DNA from 4 places in the Pseudarthrobacter cellobiosi genome. Region 2 is predicted to be linked to each of the others. Evidence: riboswitches for the same ligand, from Rfam matches in the RefSeq annotation. Region 2 holds a riboswitch; each other region holds the start of a gene.
The links. A riboswitch is a leader RNA that binds a small molecule or an ion and turns the genes downstream of it on or off. The one in region 2 is predicted to bind cyclic di-AMP.
Positions count from the first base shown of each region.

Region 1: another riboswitch for cyclic di-AMP. It lies ahead of NG701_RS00765 (C40 family peptidase); the one in region 2 lies ahead of NG701_RS01985 (M23 family metallopeptidase).
Region 3: another riboswitch for cyclic di-AMP. It lies ahead of NG701_RS03710 (glycoside hydrolase family 16 protein); the one in region 2 lies ahead of NG701_RS01985 (M23 family metallopeptidase).
Region 4: another riboswitch for cyclic di-AMP. It lies ahead of NG701_RS10090 (aggregation-promoting factor C-terminal-like domain-containing protein); the one in region 2 lies ahead of NG701_RS01985 (M23 family metallopeptidase).

Region 1 covers NZ_JAMXBK010000013.1:13,464-17,567, reverse strand. Annotated here, with positions in the region: gene NG701_RS00780 (TraR/DksA family transcriptional regulator) at 1-73, opposite strand, end outside; gene NG701_RS00775 (cupin domain-containing protein) at 216-596, shown strand; gene NG701_RS00770 (aggregation-promoting factor C-terminal-like domain-containing protein) at 621-1,913, opposite strand; cyclic di-AMP (ydaO/yuaA leader) riboswitch at 2,128-2,297, shown strand; gene NG701_RS00765 (C40 family peptidase) at 2,301-3,152, shown strand; gene NG701_RS00760 (protein adenylyltransferase SelO) at 3,222-4,104, opposite strand, start outside.
Region 2 covers NZ_JAMXBK010000015.1:97,748-101,851, forward strand. Annotated here, with positions in the region: gene NG701_RS01980 (C40 family peptidase) at 26-700, opposite strand; cyclic di-AMP (ydaO/yuaA leader) riboswitch at 771-933, opposite strand; gene NG701_RS01985 (M23 family metallopeptidase) at 1,082-1,906, opposite strand; cyclic di-AMP (ydaO/yuaA leader) riboswitch at 1,910-2,128, opposite strand; gene NG701_RS01990 (iron-dependent transcriptional repressor DtxR) at 2,282-2,977, opposite strand; gene serC (phosphoserine transaminase) at 3,253-4,104, shown strand, end outside.
Region 3 covers NZ_JAMXBK010000017.1:161,614-165,717, reverse strand. Annotated here, with positions in the region: gene NG701_RS03715 (glycosyltransferase) at 1-423, opposite strand, end outside; gene NG701_RS03710 (glycoside hydrolase family 16 protein) at 573-1,694, opposite strand; cyclic di-AMP (ydaO/yuaA leader) riboswitch at 1,698-1,861, opposite strand; gene NG701_RS03705 (NeuD/PglB/VioB family sugar acetyltransferase) at 1,996-2,631, opposite strand; gene NG701_RS03700 (DegT/DnrJ/EryC1/StrS family aminotransferase) at 2,628-3,791, opposite strand; gene NG701_RS03695 (LuxR C-terminal-related transcriptional regulator) at 3,991-4,104, opposite strand, start outside.
Region 4 covers NZ_JAMXBK010000023.1:200,943-205,046, reverse strand. Annotated here, with positions in the region: gene NG701_RS10095 (HAMP domain-containing sensor histidine kinase) at 1-1,337, shown strand, start outside; cyclic di-AMP (ydaO/yuaA leader) riboswitch at 1,482-1,634, shown strand; gene NG701_RS10090 (aggregation-promoting factor C-terminal-like domain-containing protein) at 1,640-2,362, shown strand; gene NG701_RS10085 (HAD-IA family hydrolase) at 2,436-3,116, opposite strand; partial or broken gene NG701_RS10080 (VOC family protein) at 3,162-3,515, opposite strand; gene upp (uracil phosphoribosyltransferase) at 3,578-4,104, opposite strand, start outside.

The DNA of each region.
Region 1 (4,104 bases), on a different contig from region 2:
GGGCGGGAAGAAGCGCGAGTTTCCGGGCGCGCTCTTCCTCCAGCAGGACCCGGAACCGTTCAAAATCTGGCATGGGAAAAGCCTAGTGGTTTTGGGGGTCTCGACAAGCGCGGCCAGTCGGAGGATGCTGGCAATCGTAAGCGCCTCAGATGCCGTCTGGCAGCAAGGGACAGACAGCTGATGGACACAAACTCCACAGAGAAAGTCTGCGTGCCATGCCTACAAACATCGTCACCGAGTTGGCAGTCAAGTCCCACAACACACCGGATGAGAAGCGCCGGCCGGAGAAGACGGAAGTGGACGTCGTCAACCTGGGTGACTACACCGTTGGCCGGTTCACGTTCAATCCCGGCTGGCGCTGGTCGGACTGCATCAAGCCGGTGGTCCAGACCGAGTCCTGCCAGAACAACCATGTGGGATTCTGCGTTTCCGGAGCCCTCAATGTCGAGACCACCGATGGCAACCGGATCAACATCAGTGCCGGAGATTCCTACACCATTCCACCGGGGCATGACGCCTGGGTGGACGGTGAAGAAGCCTTCGTCGGCATTGAATTCCTCAGCGCCGCGGAATTCGCCAAAGCCCCAGGAACGTGACCCGGCTGCCGTCCCCCCGGCAGGTCAGTACCAGTTGTTGGCCACTGAATGGTTCCACGCGCCGCACGGTGACCCGTAGCGGTCCGCTATATACGACAGTCCCCAATTGACCTGGGTCCGGTAGCTCGTGAGCCAGTCGCTGCCCGCGCTGGCATACTTGCTGGCCGGCAGCGACTGGGCGATCCCGTATGCGCCCGAATAGGGGTTGGTCGCGGTGGTCAGCCAGTTGGACTCCTTGGTCCACAGCGACGCCAGGCACGGAAACTGGTCCTGGCCCCAGCCGTAGGCCGCCAGCTGCCCGGCCGCGTAGCTCTTGGCGCCGGCGGGGTCGTTGACAGCGCCGCCCGGCACGGAAGGCACGACGACGACGGGCGGCGGGGCCGGCGTCGGGCTCGGGACAGGAGCGGGGGCGGGTACTCCCGGTACGGCAGGCGGGGCCGGAGCCGGTTTCTGCGCAGCGGCCAGGGCAGCTGCCTTGGCTGCCGCCTCCGCCTGTTGGCGTGCCTGTTCCTGCGCCGCCGCCCGCTTGGCGGCCTGCGCCGTTTCGTACGCAGCCAACGCCACCTGGCCCTGCCGGAACTCACCCTCCACGGCAGCGGTGGTGCCCTTGAGGGAGGCCAACTGCGCGGTCAGTTCCTGGCCGTGCTCCTGCTGCTCCGCGATCTGCCGGGACATGGCCTGCTGGGCGGATTGGGCGGCATCGAGCTTGGTTCTGGCTTCGCCGGACAGGCGCTCGCGCTCGGCCCTGGCTGCCTGCTCCTGATCGGCCAGGGCGCGGGAAATGCGTTCGGCGGCTGCGGATTTGTTCACCAGGGCGGCAGTCTTATCGCTGACGATCTGGACGATATTCAGGCCTTGGATGCTGTTGTTCTGCACGGCGTCGAGGGCAACGAAGAAACCCATGTTTGTGCCACCGGTCTTATACGACTGCGCCGCAAGAGACCCGATTTCCTTCTTGTACTGTCCCAGTTCGGCCGCGGCGCGTGCGGTCTGGGCGGTCAGTGCATCCACAGTGGAAGTGGCGGCCTGAAGCGCCGCTTCGGCAAGGGCATACTCCGCGGCGGACGTCACGGCCGCATCGCCCAGCGCCTCCGCTTCGGTCTGGAGCCCGCCCAGCAGCCCATTGATCCTGGTGACCTCTGCCGCTTTGCCGGCCTCGCTTTGCTTGGCGTTCTGCACGTCCTGCCACGAGGGATAGCCGCCGGGCGGCGCGTCGTCGGCGGCATGTGAGGGAAGCTGCGCTACCGACCCCACCAGGGCGACCGCCAGCATGCCGGCGAGGGCGGGCAGCCGCATTTTTTGAACAATCCGGGACATAGTTGGTGAGCTTACCGGGCATATACGGATTACGGGGGTTGACCTGCAACATCGTTACCGGAGAGCCGGGAAACCGCACTGAAATGCGGGTGGATTCCACGCCTACATTCCGTTACCGGAATGTGACATTGCTGCCGAGCAGAAGTTATGGTCAAGCGGTAGCCCGGCTCAAGCCGGACCATTCCCGCCAGTATGCCGAGCCCTGCCGCTGACCGGGATCCAGTCGCTTTCCAGCTGGCAGGGACGGGGGAACCACGTTTCCACGGCTTTTCGAAGCCTTGGGGTTAAGTCGGTATCGCTCCCGTCCCGTGCGGCGGCGCCACCGGCCGGGTAACTCCGACCCGAACCCGACAGCTCACCCCGCAGGCATGGGAGAGGCGATCAACCGTGTCCAAGAATTCCGCTTCCGCACGCCATCGTGTGGTTCCTGCCCGCTCTACCGTCCCTGTCGGCCTGTCGTCCACGGCCAAAGCGCACGCACTGACGTTTGGTCGGCCGGCGCTGGTGGCTGTTGCTGCATCAGGCCTGCTGTTCAGCATCGGCGCCCCGGCGCAGGCCGGCGTCCACGGCCCTGGTGATGCCGGTACTGCCAACGCCCAGGCCCAAACAAGTGCAGCGGTGGCGGCCCCGGCCGCCACTGTTCAGGCCGCTGCTGCTCCGGCACCGGCCGTGGCCAACGTCCACACGGTCGTTTCAGGCGACACGCTGGGCCAGATTTCCGCCACCAACGGCGTCCCGCTCAACGACGTCCTTGCCGCCAATGGACTCTCACTGACCAGCGTCATCTACCCCGGCGACCAGATCCGGATCCCCGGTGCCGGCTACACCGCACCGGCTCCCGCGGCGAAGGTCGCGGCGGCCCCGGCCTCCCCCACCAACACCGGTATCCAGCTGGCCTCAACGTCCGCACCGGCGGCCCAGGCTCCGGCCAGCTCGCTCGGCGCGGCCATCCTGGCTTCCGCCAACTCCCAGCTTGGCGTCCAGCAGGACTGCACCGCCATGGTGGAGAAGGCGCTGCGCTCGGTGGGTAAGAGCGTTGGTGATCTGGCTCCCGGCCAGTTCTACCAGTACGGCTCAGTGGTGGGCACACCGGCACCAGGGGATCTGGTCATCACGGCCGGCCATGTGGGCGTCTACGCCGGCAACGGCCAGGTAGTCAGTGGCGGGGTGGACGGCTACAAAACCGAAGTGCACTCCATCAGCTGGCTCTCCGGAGTGTCCTTCGTCCGCGTAGCGTGATCCGACCATGCTCGACGGCGGCGGGCGGCACCCAGCCGCGCGCCGCCGTCGTCCATCCCTGGTGTTCGCTCAGGTCCCGCAGAAGGTCCGGTAGCTCCCGAAGTCTTCAGGGGCGGGGCCGGCGTAGCGTTCCAGCCCGGGGCGCTGCGTGTACGGATCGGCCAGGACGTCCATCAGGCGGTTGAAGGGGTCCAGGTCGCCTGCGCTAGCAGCGTCAAGGGCCTCTTCAACCAGGTGGTTCCTGGGGATGTAGACGGGGTTGACCCGCTCCATCAGGTCCGCGTCCGGCGCCAGTGCCAGCCACTGTGCCGCCCAGGCGTCGAAGGCTGCCGGGTCCGCGAACTTGGCCCGCGCAGTCTCCGGCGTGCCGCGGGCTGCCGAGCCGAGGCTCCGGAAGAAGGACGTGTAGTCCACTTGGCCTTCCTGAAGCAGGCCCAGCACGCCGTCCACGATCGGCGACGCGACGTCGTCGTGCGTGTCCGCGCGCAGCCCAAGCTTGGACTTCATGCCGGCTGACCAAGCAGCGCTGTACAGCGTGCGGAAGGCGCCGAGGGATTCAACGGCGAGCGCAATGGCCTGGTCTTGGTCTTCATGGAGCAGGGGCAGGAGTGCTTCGGCGAGCCGGGTGAGGTTCCATTCGGCAATGACCGGCTGGTTGGCGTAGGCGTAGCGTCCGTCAGCGTCGATGGAGCTGTAGACCGAACCGGGGTTGAAGGCGTCCATAAACGCACACGGACCATAGTCGATGGTCTCGCCGGAGATGGTCATGTTGTCGGTGTTCATCACGCCATGGACGAAGCCCGCCAGCATCCATTGCACCACCAGGGACGCCTGGGCGGCTATGACCGCATCGAAGAACGCGAGATAGGGTTTTTCGGCGAGCGCCACGTCCGGGTAATGGCGGCTGATGGCATGATCGGCCAGACGGCGCAGAAGGTCCGTCTCGCCGTTG
Region 2 (4,104 bases):
TGCAGGAACTACTGGACTGCAGGAACTACGGGGCCATCGTGAAGAACGCGGAGGAGCCCGTGGATGCCACCGAGTGGAGCAGCGTGCCCTGTGACGGATTCAGTGCGCTGATCATCATGCCGTTGCCGACGTAAATGCCAACGTGGGCGCCGCCATTCTGCATGACCAGGTCACCGGAGGCCGGTGTGGCCGTGGGCCGCATGGCTGTCCAGGCATTGGTGCGGGGAATGCTGATGCCTGCCTGGGCGTAGACCCACTGCGTGAAGCCTGAGCAGTCCCAGCCATTGGGAGTGGTGCCGCCCCAGAGGTAGGGGTTGCCGATACCGGTGTAGGCAAGTGCTGCCAGACCCGAAGCGGCGGCGGAGGAGACAGTGTCAGCGAGCTTGGAGGCCGCAGCCTCGGTTGCGGCACCACCCTGAGTCCCGGTTTCGGAGGCCGTGGACTGCGCACGGACCGTCTCAACCTTCGGCGCCGGCGTCGTCTTGATGACGGGGCGTTCGAAGGAAACGGTAGCCGTGGGCGCGGCAGTTACGGCAAGTGCCGTCTGCGCGGAACCGGACTCGGTAGAGGCGGAAACGCCGGCGGTGGTGTCCGCGGCGTTGGCCGGAAGCCCCATGCTCAGGATCAGACCTGATGCAGCTGCGATAACAGCAGCCTGGCGACCTACGGTCCCGGCATTGGCACTGACGGCCTTGGACACGGAGCCCAAGGGGTTGGTGCGAACCGGTTGTGCGCGGTGACGCGCAGAAGTATGGCGTGAAGACACGAAGGTAGCCTCTCCCAATGCCTGCGAGGTGAGCTGTCGGATTCGGATGGGAGTCACCCGGCCGCGCTGCTTCACAGTGGAAGCTTTGCGACTTAACCCCAAGGCCTTCAGAATCGAAGACCAAAATTGGTTCCCCCGCCCCTGCCAGACGATGTCATGCGAACGGACCTTGAGCGGTGGCAGAGCTAGGCAATCCACTCAAGAACGTCAACTTCGGAAAAGTTGACGCGCTTTAGACGTTACAGGAGTTCCGAGCCAATGTCACATTCAGGTCACGGCACGTCGCCGCGATTCGAGAGTTCGCCATCACTTGGGTCAGAGCCAGCCGGTGGGGTCAACGACTTCGCCGTTGACCTGGACCTCGAAGTGGAGGTGGCAGCCCGTGGACGCGCCCGTGGTGCCACTGAGGGCAACCACGTCGCCGCGGCTGACCGTCTGGCCTACCTTGACGCTGGCGGAGGAGAGGTGGTTGTACGTGGTTTCAAGGCCGTTGCCGTGATCCACCACCACGCGGTTGCCGCCGCCGTACTGGTGCCAGCCGACGAACGTCACGGTGCCGCTGGCAGCAGCCAGGACGGAGGTTCCGCACTGTGCCACGAAGTCCTGGCCACGGTGGAAGTCTCCGGCGCCGCCGGTAATGGGGCTGACCCGGAATCCGAACGGAGAGACTGTAGCCAGCTGGGCCAGCGGCGAGCCGAGGCTTCCGGCAGAGGCCGCGCGGGTAATGGATCCCGCGGACTGTGCGCTCAGCAGCTGCTTCAGCTTGCCGTCGGGATCACCCTGGGTCACCACGGACGAGCGGCTGAAATCAATTTGGGCGGCGGCTTCGGCGGTAACTTCGGGCTGCGGAGCAGCGGAAACGGCCGACGCGGCCTGGCCGGGTGCCGGAGTGGCCATCACGGGGCCGGTTACGGGAACCGTCACGGTGAGAGCCAGGCCTGTTGCTGCCAAGGCGATGCCGGCCTTCTGGCCGAGGCCACTGGCAGCGGCGAAATCCGTCATCTGCCGGAAGGGACCCCGGCGGCGGCGCGCTTCCCGCTGTGGGTCGCGGGGCCTCTCCGCGGTGAAATCCTCGGCCACTCTGGGCGCCGAGGCGGGACCCACCGCACGGCGGCGGCCCCTGGAGTATTGCGTGGTCAAGAATGTTCCTCTCTGGATAGCCTGCGAAGTTAGCTGTCGGATTCGGGTCAGAGAGTTCAAAGACCCGGTCCGCCGTGACAAGCACTTGGCGCAGAGATATCCCGTGAGGATCCTTCGCTGGAAGAGGCTTGCTGCTGACGGACTTCACCCCAAGGCAGTCTTACGACTGCCGGTTGTGGTTCCCCCGCCTCTGCCAGTTGGTGACTGATGCACCTGATCCGCTGGCAGAGCTCGGCTCCGGATCAGGTAACGCTTTTGTATCGACGCTGAGTTCCAACTATAAGTGATTAACCTGGACAGTAACAATTCCGTTATCTTTGCGGAACCGGGGGTCACTGCGCTATGGGGCGGCCCCACAGGCGGACCGCCTTCCCGTCAACGGACGGAAACGAAGACGTGGGATGCCACTTCCGGGGGCAGCTCGAGCGCCCCTTCGATTCCCGGAACCCGCACGGAAATGTACTCCCCCACGCGCTCTAGGGACACCGAGGCACCGGGCCTGATCCCGCCTTCATCCAGCTGGACCAACAGCTCAGGTTCCACCTGGATGGGCTCAGCCAGCCGGCTGACTGTCACGTTCGACGCCGGCCCGTAGCCTTGCATCGCATCAAGGAGATTAATCACATCGGCGTCAGGGAGCGCGGGTGCCGGCCCGCCCAGGGCGGCCAGCCCTGGGATGGGGTTGCCGTACGGAGACTCGGTCGGGTGGTTGAGCAATTCGTAGATGCGCTGCTCTACGCGTTCGCTCATCACGTGCTCCCAGCGGCATGCTTCATCGTGGACATAGGCCCAGTCCAGGCCAATCACATCCGCCAGGAGCCGTTCCGCGAGCCTGTGCTTGCGCATCACTTCCGTAGCGCGTTTCCGCCCGGCTTCCGTGAGCTCCAGGTGACGGTCTCCGGAGACCACGACCAGTCCGTCGCGTTCCATCCGGCCGATGGTTTGGGACACCGTGGGTCCGGAATGCCGCAGCCGTTCGGCGATGCGTGCACGAAGAGCAACGATGTTCTCTTCTTCAAGCTCCAAAATGGTCCGAAGATACATCTCCGTAGTATCGATCAGATCCGTCATCCAGCTCAGCTCCTCGAGCGCAGTACCTTGCGTTGTCCCACCGTATCGCGTCCAGCAGCGGCGAGGTCCGGTAAAAAGCTTAGCCTATTTTGAATTTGTCTGGATAATCCCCGGGCGGGGACGAACGGTCTCATTGGCCGGACTATGACGGCGCCGGTTCCCGCCCAATCAAGGGGTTCAGGCAGAATATAGGAGGTCCTTATGCAGTCACCGCCGACTACCGGCCAACCCACCGCCCGGACGTGAGGCACGTCCATGCCGAAATTGGAGCCCCCGTGAGCGAAACCAGCATCACTATTCCTGCCGACCTCCTGCCAAAAGATGGACGGTTCGGCGCAGGACCCTCCAAGGTCAGGCCGGAGCAGCTCGAAGCGCTCTCAGCGGCGTCCAAGACCATCCTGGGCACCTCCCACCGCCAGGCTCCGGTCAAGAACCTCGTGGGCTCCGTCCGTGAAGGCCTCAGCCAGTTCTTCCGCGCCCCCGAAGGCTACGAAGTGGTCCTCGGCGTCGGCGGCTCCACCGCTTTCTGGGACGTCGCCAGCTTCGGCCTGGTGGAAAAGAAGGCCCAGCACCTGTCCTTCGGCGAGTTCGGCTCCAAGTTCGCCTCAGCCACCAACAAGGCCCCGTTCCTGGACGCCTCCTCCATCATCAAGTCCGAGCCCGGCGCCCGCCCGGTATCGGCCGCCGAGGCAGGCGTGGATGTCTACGCCTGGCCGCAGAACGAAACCTCCACCGGTGTCGCGGCTCCGGTCAAGCGCGTGGCGGGCGCCGACGCCGGTTCCCTGGTCCTGGTGGACGCCACCTCCGCAGCCGGCGGCCTGGACGTGGACGTCTCCGAGGCCGACGTCTATTACTTCGCCCCGCAGAAGAACTTCGCGTCCGACGGCGGCCTGTGGCTGGGCCTCTTCTCCCCCGCCGCGCTGGAACGCGCCGCCCAAATCAAGGCCAGCGGCCGCTGGATCCCGGACTTCCTGGACCTCCAGACCGCCATCGACAACTCCAGGCTGAACCAGACCTACAACACGCCGTCGCTCTCCACGCTGGTGACCCTCGACGCGCAGGTGCAGTGGCTGAACGCCAACGGCGGCCTGGACTTCGCGTCCGCCCGCACGGCTGACTCCGCCGGC
Region 3 (4,104 bases), on a different contig from region 2:
GGCAGTGTCCATGGCGGCGCGGACCGACCAGGGATCAACAGTCTGCAAAACCAGCGGGCCGCTCACCGCGTTGGCCAGGAACAGGGCGTGCGGACCATGGATCAGGGTGGCGTCGTGTTGGCCGGAGAGTTGTGCCGCGATGGCCATAGCTTTGGCGGTGGACCGTTCGTGCTTTCCGAGACCGGTCAGGCCAAAGACGGACAGGACGGTGGCCCAGGCGCGGCTGCGCGTGGGCATCACATGCACGGCGTTACAGCGCGACCTGATTTCGGCCGGCACGTCCACCGGTCCGGCGAAAGTCAGAAGCGTCACTGCCACTTCTCCGGGAAGGTTCCGCAGCACCTCGAACGGAATCATGGAACTGCCGTCCCCCAGCATGGGGTCCCGGTTGGGCACGCTTTCTGTGATGTACAGAAGCTTCATTGCAAGAGTTTACGGGAGTGGCGGAACGTTCCGCCGGTCCGGCACCGACAACTGCGGGTTTACACAGTAGTAAGTGAAGCAGACGATTAACAGAAAGCGGACGACGGCGGGAGGTCCCGCCGTCGTCCGCTCACCGTGGTGGTGGTGCCTTACTTCCAGGCGCGCACGTAATCAACCTGGACCTGCGACGCAGCTCCGTAGGCCGCCGGGCTGCTTCCCGACGCTCCGACGTTGAGGATGATGTACTGCGGTGCGTTGCCGTCGTCGGTGGAGTAGGACTTCACCTTGACGCCATCGAAGTAGACGTCCGCGGAGTTCGCCGTCCGGTGCAGGCCGAAGGTGTGGAAATTGTTGCCCCAGTCGCCGGGAACGGTCCCCTGGTTGTGGGCGCCGGATGTTGAGTGGTAGTTCACGGTCATCTTGCCGCTCAGGACCTCAGCGATGTCGTTCTCGCCGTTGGTGGGCCACGACTGGCCGTTTGTCCAGAACGCAGGCCAGTTGTAGAGGTTCGTTCCGTCGCCGGGGAACTTGATCCGGGCCTCGACGTAACCTGTCGTGAATTCGTAGCCGGTGGTGGCACCGCCCTTGGGGTTGGTTGAAACCAGCGCACCCGAGGTGGACGAATTGAGGGAAAGGACAAGGTTGCCGCCGCCGACGGAAACGTTGCTGGGGCTGGTGGTGACCTTGTTCATGGTGCCGCAGGTGGGGGAGAACCAGCAGTTGGACCATTTGGCCGTGTCCAGGGCCGTGCCGTTGAATTCGTCGGCAAAAGCCATCGTCCATGCGCCGGGGACACCTACAGGCATGGCGCCGGTTGTCCCGGTTGACGCAAGGGGTGCAGGGGCAGGGGCCGGTTCTGGTGCAGCCGTTGTCGTCGTTACCGGGGCGGGTGCGGGAGCAACCGCAGGCTCTTCAGGTGCCGGTGCCGGTGCAGGCGCAGGCGCCGTGGTCGGGTCGGGGGAGGGGTCAGTTGCCGGCAGCGGTGCCGGGGCGGGGTCGGTGTTGCGCTTCACCTGGCCCGGGGCCTGGTCACGCTTGGACGTGTCCGCGACGCGGCTCAATTCGGCGCTTAGGGGTGCCTGGTCGGAGACCTGGCCCAAGGAAACAACTCCCAGCAGGGCTACCAGGGCGGCCGCTGTCAGCGACATGTTGCGCTGGGTGTTGGCACGGTGGGCGGACTTCTTCAGCGCAGCCCGTGGCTGGGTGGGCGCGGCGGCTTCTTCGGAATACGGGCGCGCGTCAGTACGCGGCTGATCATGGGATGCAGACATGGGTGATTACCTCTCAACGCCTGCGGAGTTAGCTGTCGGATTCGGATGAGGCCATCCGGCCGCGCAATGCGGCTTCACCCCAAGGGCCGGCTTAAAGCCGTGGCCCGGACACTCTGGGTCCCCCGCCTCTGCCTAATAATGTCGTGGATTCCGGGCAGCGGCAGAGCTTGGCGTCTGCCCGGATTCGGGCCTGGAAGGTCGGCCCATTTGATCGACCGTACAGGACCGGACCTGATTAATCACAATCGGGTAACGGAAGTCACGACGGCGGAGTGGCCCCTTGCGCCGGGATTGTTCTGAGCTATTCCTGATCGATAGGGTGGGCTGGGACGCCAACCCATGTTTCGCCGTCGGGTACGTTGCTCAACACTGCCGCCCCCATGCCAACCGTCGCGTAGGACCCCACTGAAGTCCGTGCACGGACGCTGGAATTCAGTCCCAGATAGGCCGCCCGGCCGATCCGGACTCCGCCGCCCAGCGACACACCGGCGGCGAACGTCGCGAAGTCCGCCACGTCGTCGTCGTGCGTGAAAGTTACGGACGGCATGGCCACAACATGCGCCCCAAGCGTGACCGAAGCCGTCAGCGTCACATTCCGCAGCAGGATGCTGCCCCGGCCAATCCGGCAACCCTCGGGGCACTCCACGGTGGGGTCGATCGCCGTGGCGTACCGGGCATCGCGCACGCCCTGGGCCGCCAGCCGTTCCACTACGGCTTCCCGCGATCTTCCCGAGGCCAGGCATACCAGCACCAGTGCGTGCGTGAACTTGGAGGCGTCGTCAATGGTCCCCAGCACCGGCGCGCCGTCCACGGTGACGCCTGCCATTTCCTTGTCGTCGTCGAGCAGCCCGACGACGTCGTACTGCCCGCTGGCGCGGACCATGGTCAGGACCTCCCGGGCCAGCCCGCTTGCTGCGATCAGCACCAGTTCGCTCACCGGCGTACACCGGCGGCCGCCCGTACGCTGTTCATGACCCGGTTCAGGCCCACGTTGTCTAGGCCGTGGAAAATCGGGAGAACTAGGGTCCGGTCCGTCAGCCGTTCGGTGTTCTGGAGCCCTGCGTTGCCAGTATCGCGCCACCGGTAGGCAGGCTGCCGGTGAGCCGCCATGGCGCCGCGGCGCGCCGAAATTCCGGCATCGGCCAGGCGGGCCAGGAGCCCTTCGCGGTCAATGGCGAAATCCGGGAGTACTTCGACCCAAAAGGACTGGAAGTTGGCCGTCCCGTACGGTGGGTCGGCCACAAACCGCAGACCCGCCAGGCCGGAAAGCCCTGCCTCATACTTCGCGGCGATCTCCCGGCGGCGAGCCACTATCTCGCCCAGCCGGCCCAGCTGCACGATGCCGACGGCGGCCTGCAGATCCGTCATCTGGTAGTCGAAGCCGACCTCGACGTACACCTCCGGCGCGGCAATGCGGGATCCGCGACGGTCCGCCGCCGGCACGTTCAGGGAGTGGCCGCGGAGGCTCCGGGCGCGTGCCGCCCAGTCCGCCCGGTGGGTTGTCAGCATGCCGCCCTCGCCAGTGGTCAGCACATTGTCCTGGTGGAACGACCACACGGAAATGTCGGCCCCCGTGCCCACGGGCCTGCCCTTGTATTCCGAGCCAACGGCGCAGCCGGCGTCTTCGATCACAGTGATTTCGTGACGGTCGCACAGCTCGCGGACGGGGTCCAGGTCAACGGGCACGCCGGACTGGTCCACCACGATCACGGCCCGAGTGTCCAGGGTCAATGCCGCCCGGACCGTGGCCGCAGCCACAGTCCCGGTGGCGGGGTCCACGTCGCAGAAAACCGGCCGTGCCCCGACATACGTCACCGCATTCGCCGTGGCGATGAAGGCCAGCGACGGCACCACCACGTCATCGCCGGGACCGATGCCGGCCACTATCAGCGCCAAGTGCAGTGCGGTGGTTGCGCTGGAGGTCGCGACGGCGTGGGGCACCTCCTGCAGGGCGCTGAACTGCGCCTCGAACGCCTTCACTTTCGGCCCCTGCGTCAGTATGCCGGAGGCGAGGACCTCCGCCACTGCGCGGGTTTCGTCGTCGCCGAGCCAGGGTTCCATGACGTTGATGCGGGCCAGGACGGTTTCTGCTGTCACTTGGCACCGGCCTTTCTGGCGACCGTTCTCATGTCCGCGTCCTTCCTACTTTTCGCTGCGGGGTCTGTGCATTCCGTACTGCAAAATTAGCGGGATGCATGCCGTTCTGGCGGGGAAAGCAGGCGGTTGTGTGGGCACCGGAAGGGAAGAATGCGGGAATTGCGGGTACCTGCAGCGCCCTGTGCCCCCAGCCGGTGTCCTAGAGGATGGGAAGGACGAATTGTTCCTTGGCCTGCGTGGCTTCCTTGCCCGTTGCGAGGGCTGTCAGCTGGGCGCGTGATTCCACTCCGAGTTTCCGGTAAATCGAGGTGAG
Region 4 (4,104 bases), on a different contig from region 2:
ATGAACAGCTGAGCCAGGCCGCCAAACGCTCGAACGATCCGGGCCGCCCGCCCCTGGGCGGATTCAACGGCAGGCCGGACCCGCTTGACTCCCGCGGGCAAAGTGTCGGAACGCTGAATGCACGGATCCTGAACGGCCAGATCAACAGTGGCGGCTTCCTGGACTCGGACACCACGCGCCTGGCCCTCGACGCCGAAGACAAGCAAAACCTGCTGGCGCTGACGCAGAACGGCCTTCCCGTGAACCGCTCGCTGTCCAACGGGGATTACCGGATTGTGGCCGTGAAAACCGGCTACGGCGATGTCCTTGTCACGGGCCTTCCGCTCGCCGCCAAGGAGAGTACTCTGGCGTCGCTGGTGTGGACGTTTGTGTTTGTCTCCCTGGGCGGGCTGGTGCTGATCGGCCTTGCCGGAACGGTGCTCATCCGGCGCACCATGAAGCCGCTGGAGCAGCTTTCCGAGGTTGCCACCCGCGTCTCGCAGCTCCCCTTGGATGCCGGCGAGGTGGCACTCGCGGTGCGCGTCCCGCCGTCGAACTCCAACCCCGGGACCGAGGTGGGCAGCGTGGGGCACGCCCTCAACCTCATGTTGGACAACGTGGCCAACGCCCTGGAAGCCAGGCAGAAGAGCGAGACCAAGGTGCGGCAGTTCGTTGCCGACGCTTCCCATGAGCTGCGCACCCCGCTGACCGCCATCCGCGGGTACACCGAGCTGATGCGCATGACCGAGAGCTTCACGCCCGACGGCCGGAAGTCCCTGGCCCGGGTGCAGAGCCAGTCCGAACGCATGACCACCCTGGTGGAGGATCTGCTCCTGCTCGCCCGGCTCGATGAGGGCCAGCCCCTGAAGCTCAGCGAAGTTGACCTCACACAACTCGTCATCGAAACCGTCAGTGACGAGAAAGTCATCGCCCCGGACCACCGCTGGCGCCTTGAACTGCCCGACGAGCCGCTCGCCGTCACCGGAGATGCGTCCCAACTGCGTCAGATGCTGGTCAACCTGCTCTCCAATGCCCGCAAGCACACGGCGCCCGGGACCACCGTGGTCACAGCTCTCACCAAGTCTGCCAATGGCGGTGCAGCGGTGACGGTAACGGACGACGGCGGGGGCATCCCTGCGGAATTCGTTGACCACGTTTTCTCCCGGTTTGCCCGCGCAGACGCGGCCCGCAAGGGTACGGCTCCGGCCTCGGCCGCCGGGGCGTCCGAAGGCACTAGTGGCTTGGGCCTGTCCATTGTCCAGTCGATCATGGAGGCCCACGGCGGGAGCGTGGAAGTGACATCGCGGGCCGGACGGACCGAGTTCGCGTTACTCTTCCCTGCCAGCGCGCTGGCGTGACCCACTAACGCCCAAGCGCAGCAAGGCGACACACCGTCGTCGTGATTCCTGTTACCAAAATGTGACTTAAGCTTCCAACTCCTGTAGCGTCGATGACGTGTGGTTCCCGTTGGGCTGCATATCCGGATGACGCCAAGCTCTGCCGCTTCCCGGATTCCGTTTTCAGAGGCAGAGGCGGGGGACCCACCGTCCCGGGCACCAAGTGCCCTTTGGGGTTAAGCCAACACGTGATTGTGCCGTGTGGCCGGATGCCCTCATCCGAACCCGACAGCTAACTCCGCAGGTGTGAGAGGCGATCCATCATGTCTGAATTCAAGGTACAAACGCGCCCGCAGGGCGACACAAAGTCCCACAGCCACCGCAAGCAGACCCGCTTCGGTGCAGCTATGTCCCCAAAGGCCAAGGCGGCCCGCATTCCCTCCGTGGGCCAGCGCGTCGCGGTGTTCGCGACGGCGTGCGCCCTGCTGGTCGGCGTCAGTGCCGCAGCACACGCTTCCGAGTCTGCGTCGCTTGCGGCCAGCGCGGACCAGGCCGCCGAAGAAGCCAGCGCCCAGTCGAAGCTGAGCTTCGAGGCAGCCGAGATCCAGCCCCCGGCCTCCCCGGAAGCTGCGCCGGCCGAGATCAACGTCGCGCCCCAGGCCGCCGAACCGGCACCTGCCCCGGCCCCGGAGCCCGCTCCGGCTCCGGAACCTGCACCCGCGCCTGTTGTGGCCGTCAACGACCCCGCAGGAGCGCAGGCCTACGCTGCTGGCCAGCTGGCGACGTACGGCTGGTCCGCTGACCAGATGCAGTGCCTGCAGACGCTGTGGACCAAGGAATCCGAATGGACCACCACGGCCACCAACGCCAGCAGCGGCGCGTACGGCATCGTCCAGTCCTTGCCCGCTGAGAAGATGGCTAGCGCCGGCGCGGACTACGTCACCAACTACCGCACGCAGATCAACTGGGGCCTGAACTACATCCAGGAGCGCTACCAGTCACCGTGCGGCGCGCTGAACTTCCACCTGTCGCACAACTGGTACTAGGCCGACTCCCCCGCGGCGCGGCGCGGCGCTGGCCGCACGCCGCGCCGCAGATCACCAAGGTGTTCCGCCGGACTCAAAGCCGGAAAGAAATGAGCTGCCGTCCCGCGGCGTCCGTTTCCACGGAGGCGGTCACGGCACGGTAATCCGCGATATGCAGCACGCCTGCCGGCAACTCGCCCGCATTGGGCCCCACGGCCACCGTCCGGATGCCTGCGGCAACGCCTGCCGCGATTCCTGCGGGCGCATCCTCGAACACCACGGCGTCCTCCGGTTTCACGCCCACCAGACCGGCGGCCATCAGATAGCCTTCCGGGTGCGGCTTGCCCCGTGTGACCAGGTCCGCCGTCACGGCCGTGGCCGGCATGGCCAGCCCGGCAGCGTCCATGCGGATGTCCGCCAGGGTCCTGTCCGCTGAAGTCACCAGCGCCACTGCCCGGGCCGGGAGGCTGCGAAGCAGGTCGGCAGCCCCCGGCAACGCGACGATACCGGCAGTCCGCACCCTTTCCATCGCGCCGAGTTCCGCAGTGAGCGCCACGACGTCGGCGCCGGCCGGCGCGAACCGGCGTACGGTATCGGCAGCCTGGACGCCGTGCGAAGTGCGCAGGATTTCCGCAAAATCCAGGCCGTACCTGGCCGCGAATTCTCCCCAGACCTCCTCCACTACTGCCGTGGAGTCCACCAATGTGCCGTCCATATCGAAAAGGACGGCCCGGCAGGTCAGGGTTCGCGTGGCGGCAGGTGTGGGGCTGTTCATGCTGCCCATTTTGCCTTAGGCGTCACGACCCCAGGCATCACGCCCTTAGGCGTCACGACCCGGGATGCCATCGGGATCAGCGAAATAGACGAAGTGCCCCCAGTCCTGCACGTCAATGTCGCTGACCTCCACACCGTTACCCTTGAGGTGGTCGTGGGCAGCCTGGATGTCGCTGACCACCATCTGCAGGCTTGGGGCCGTACCCGGAGGGGCGTGATTGAGGCCCTCGCCAATACAAATGGAGCGGGCGGATCACGGCGGGGTCAGCTGGACGAAGCGGATGCCAGCCATGGGCCGCTCGTCGAAATCCGGGTTGAATCCAACTTTGTTGACGTAGAAATCCTTGGCGCGGTCCACGTCGGATACGGGCACAAAAACGAGTTCAAGTTTCCAGTCCATGCGCCACAGGCTAAAGGCAGCGGCAGGAAAGCAGAAGGCCTGAAATCCGAAGCAGCCCCGAATTAGCCGGCGATGCCGTACAGGCGGTCGCCGGCATCGCCGAGCCCGGGAACGATGTAGGATTTCTCGTCGAGCCGTTCGTCAATGGAGGCCAGCACGATGGTCACGTTGGCCTCGGCCAGTTCCTCTTCGAGCTTGGCCAGGCCTTCCGGCGCGGCCAGGAGGCAAATGCACGTGACGTCGGAGGCGCCGCGCTTGAACAGGAACTTGATGGCCTCGCGCAGGGTTCCGCCGGTGGCAAGCATGGGATCCAGCACAAAGATCTGCCGGTCCGTCAGGTCCTCCGGGAGCCGCTCCGCGTAGGTGATGATGTCCAGGGTTTCTTCGTCGCGGGCCATGCCCAGGAAGCCCACCTCAGCGGTGGGGACCAGCTTGGTCATGCCCTCAAGCATGCCGAGCCCGGCGCGTAGGATGGGGACCACCAGCGGCGTGGGCTTGGTGAATGCGGTGCCCACTGTAGTGCTGACCGGCGTCTCGATGGTGACCGGCTGGGTGCGGACCTCGCGGGTGGCTTCGTAGGCCAGGAGGG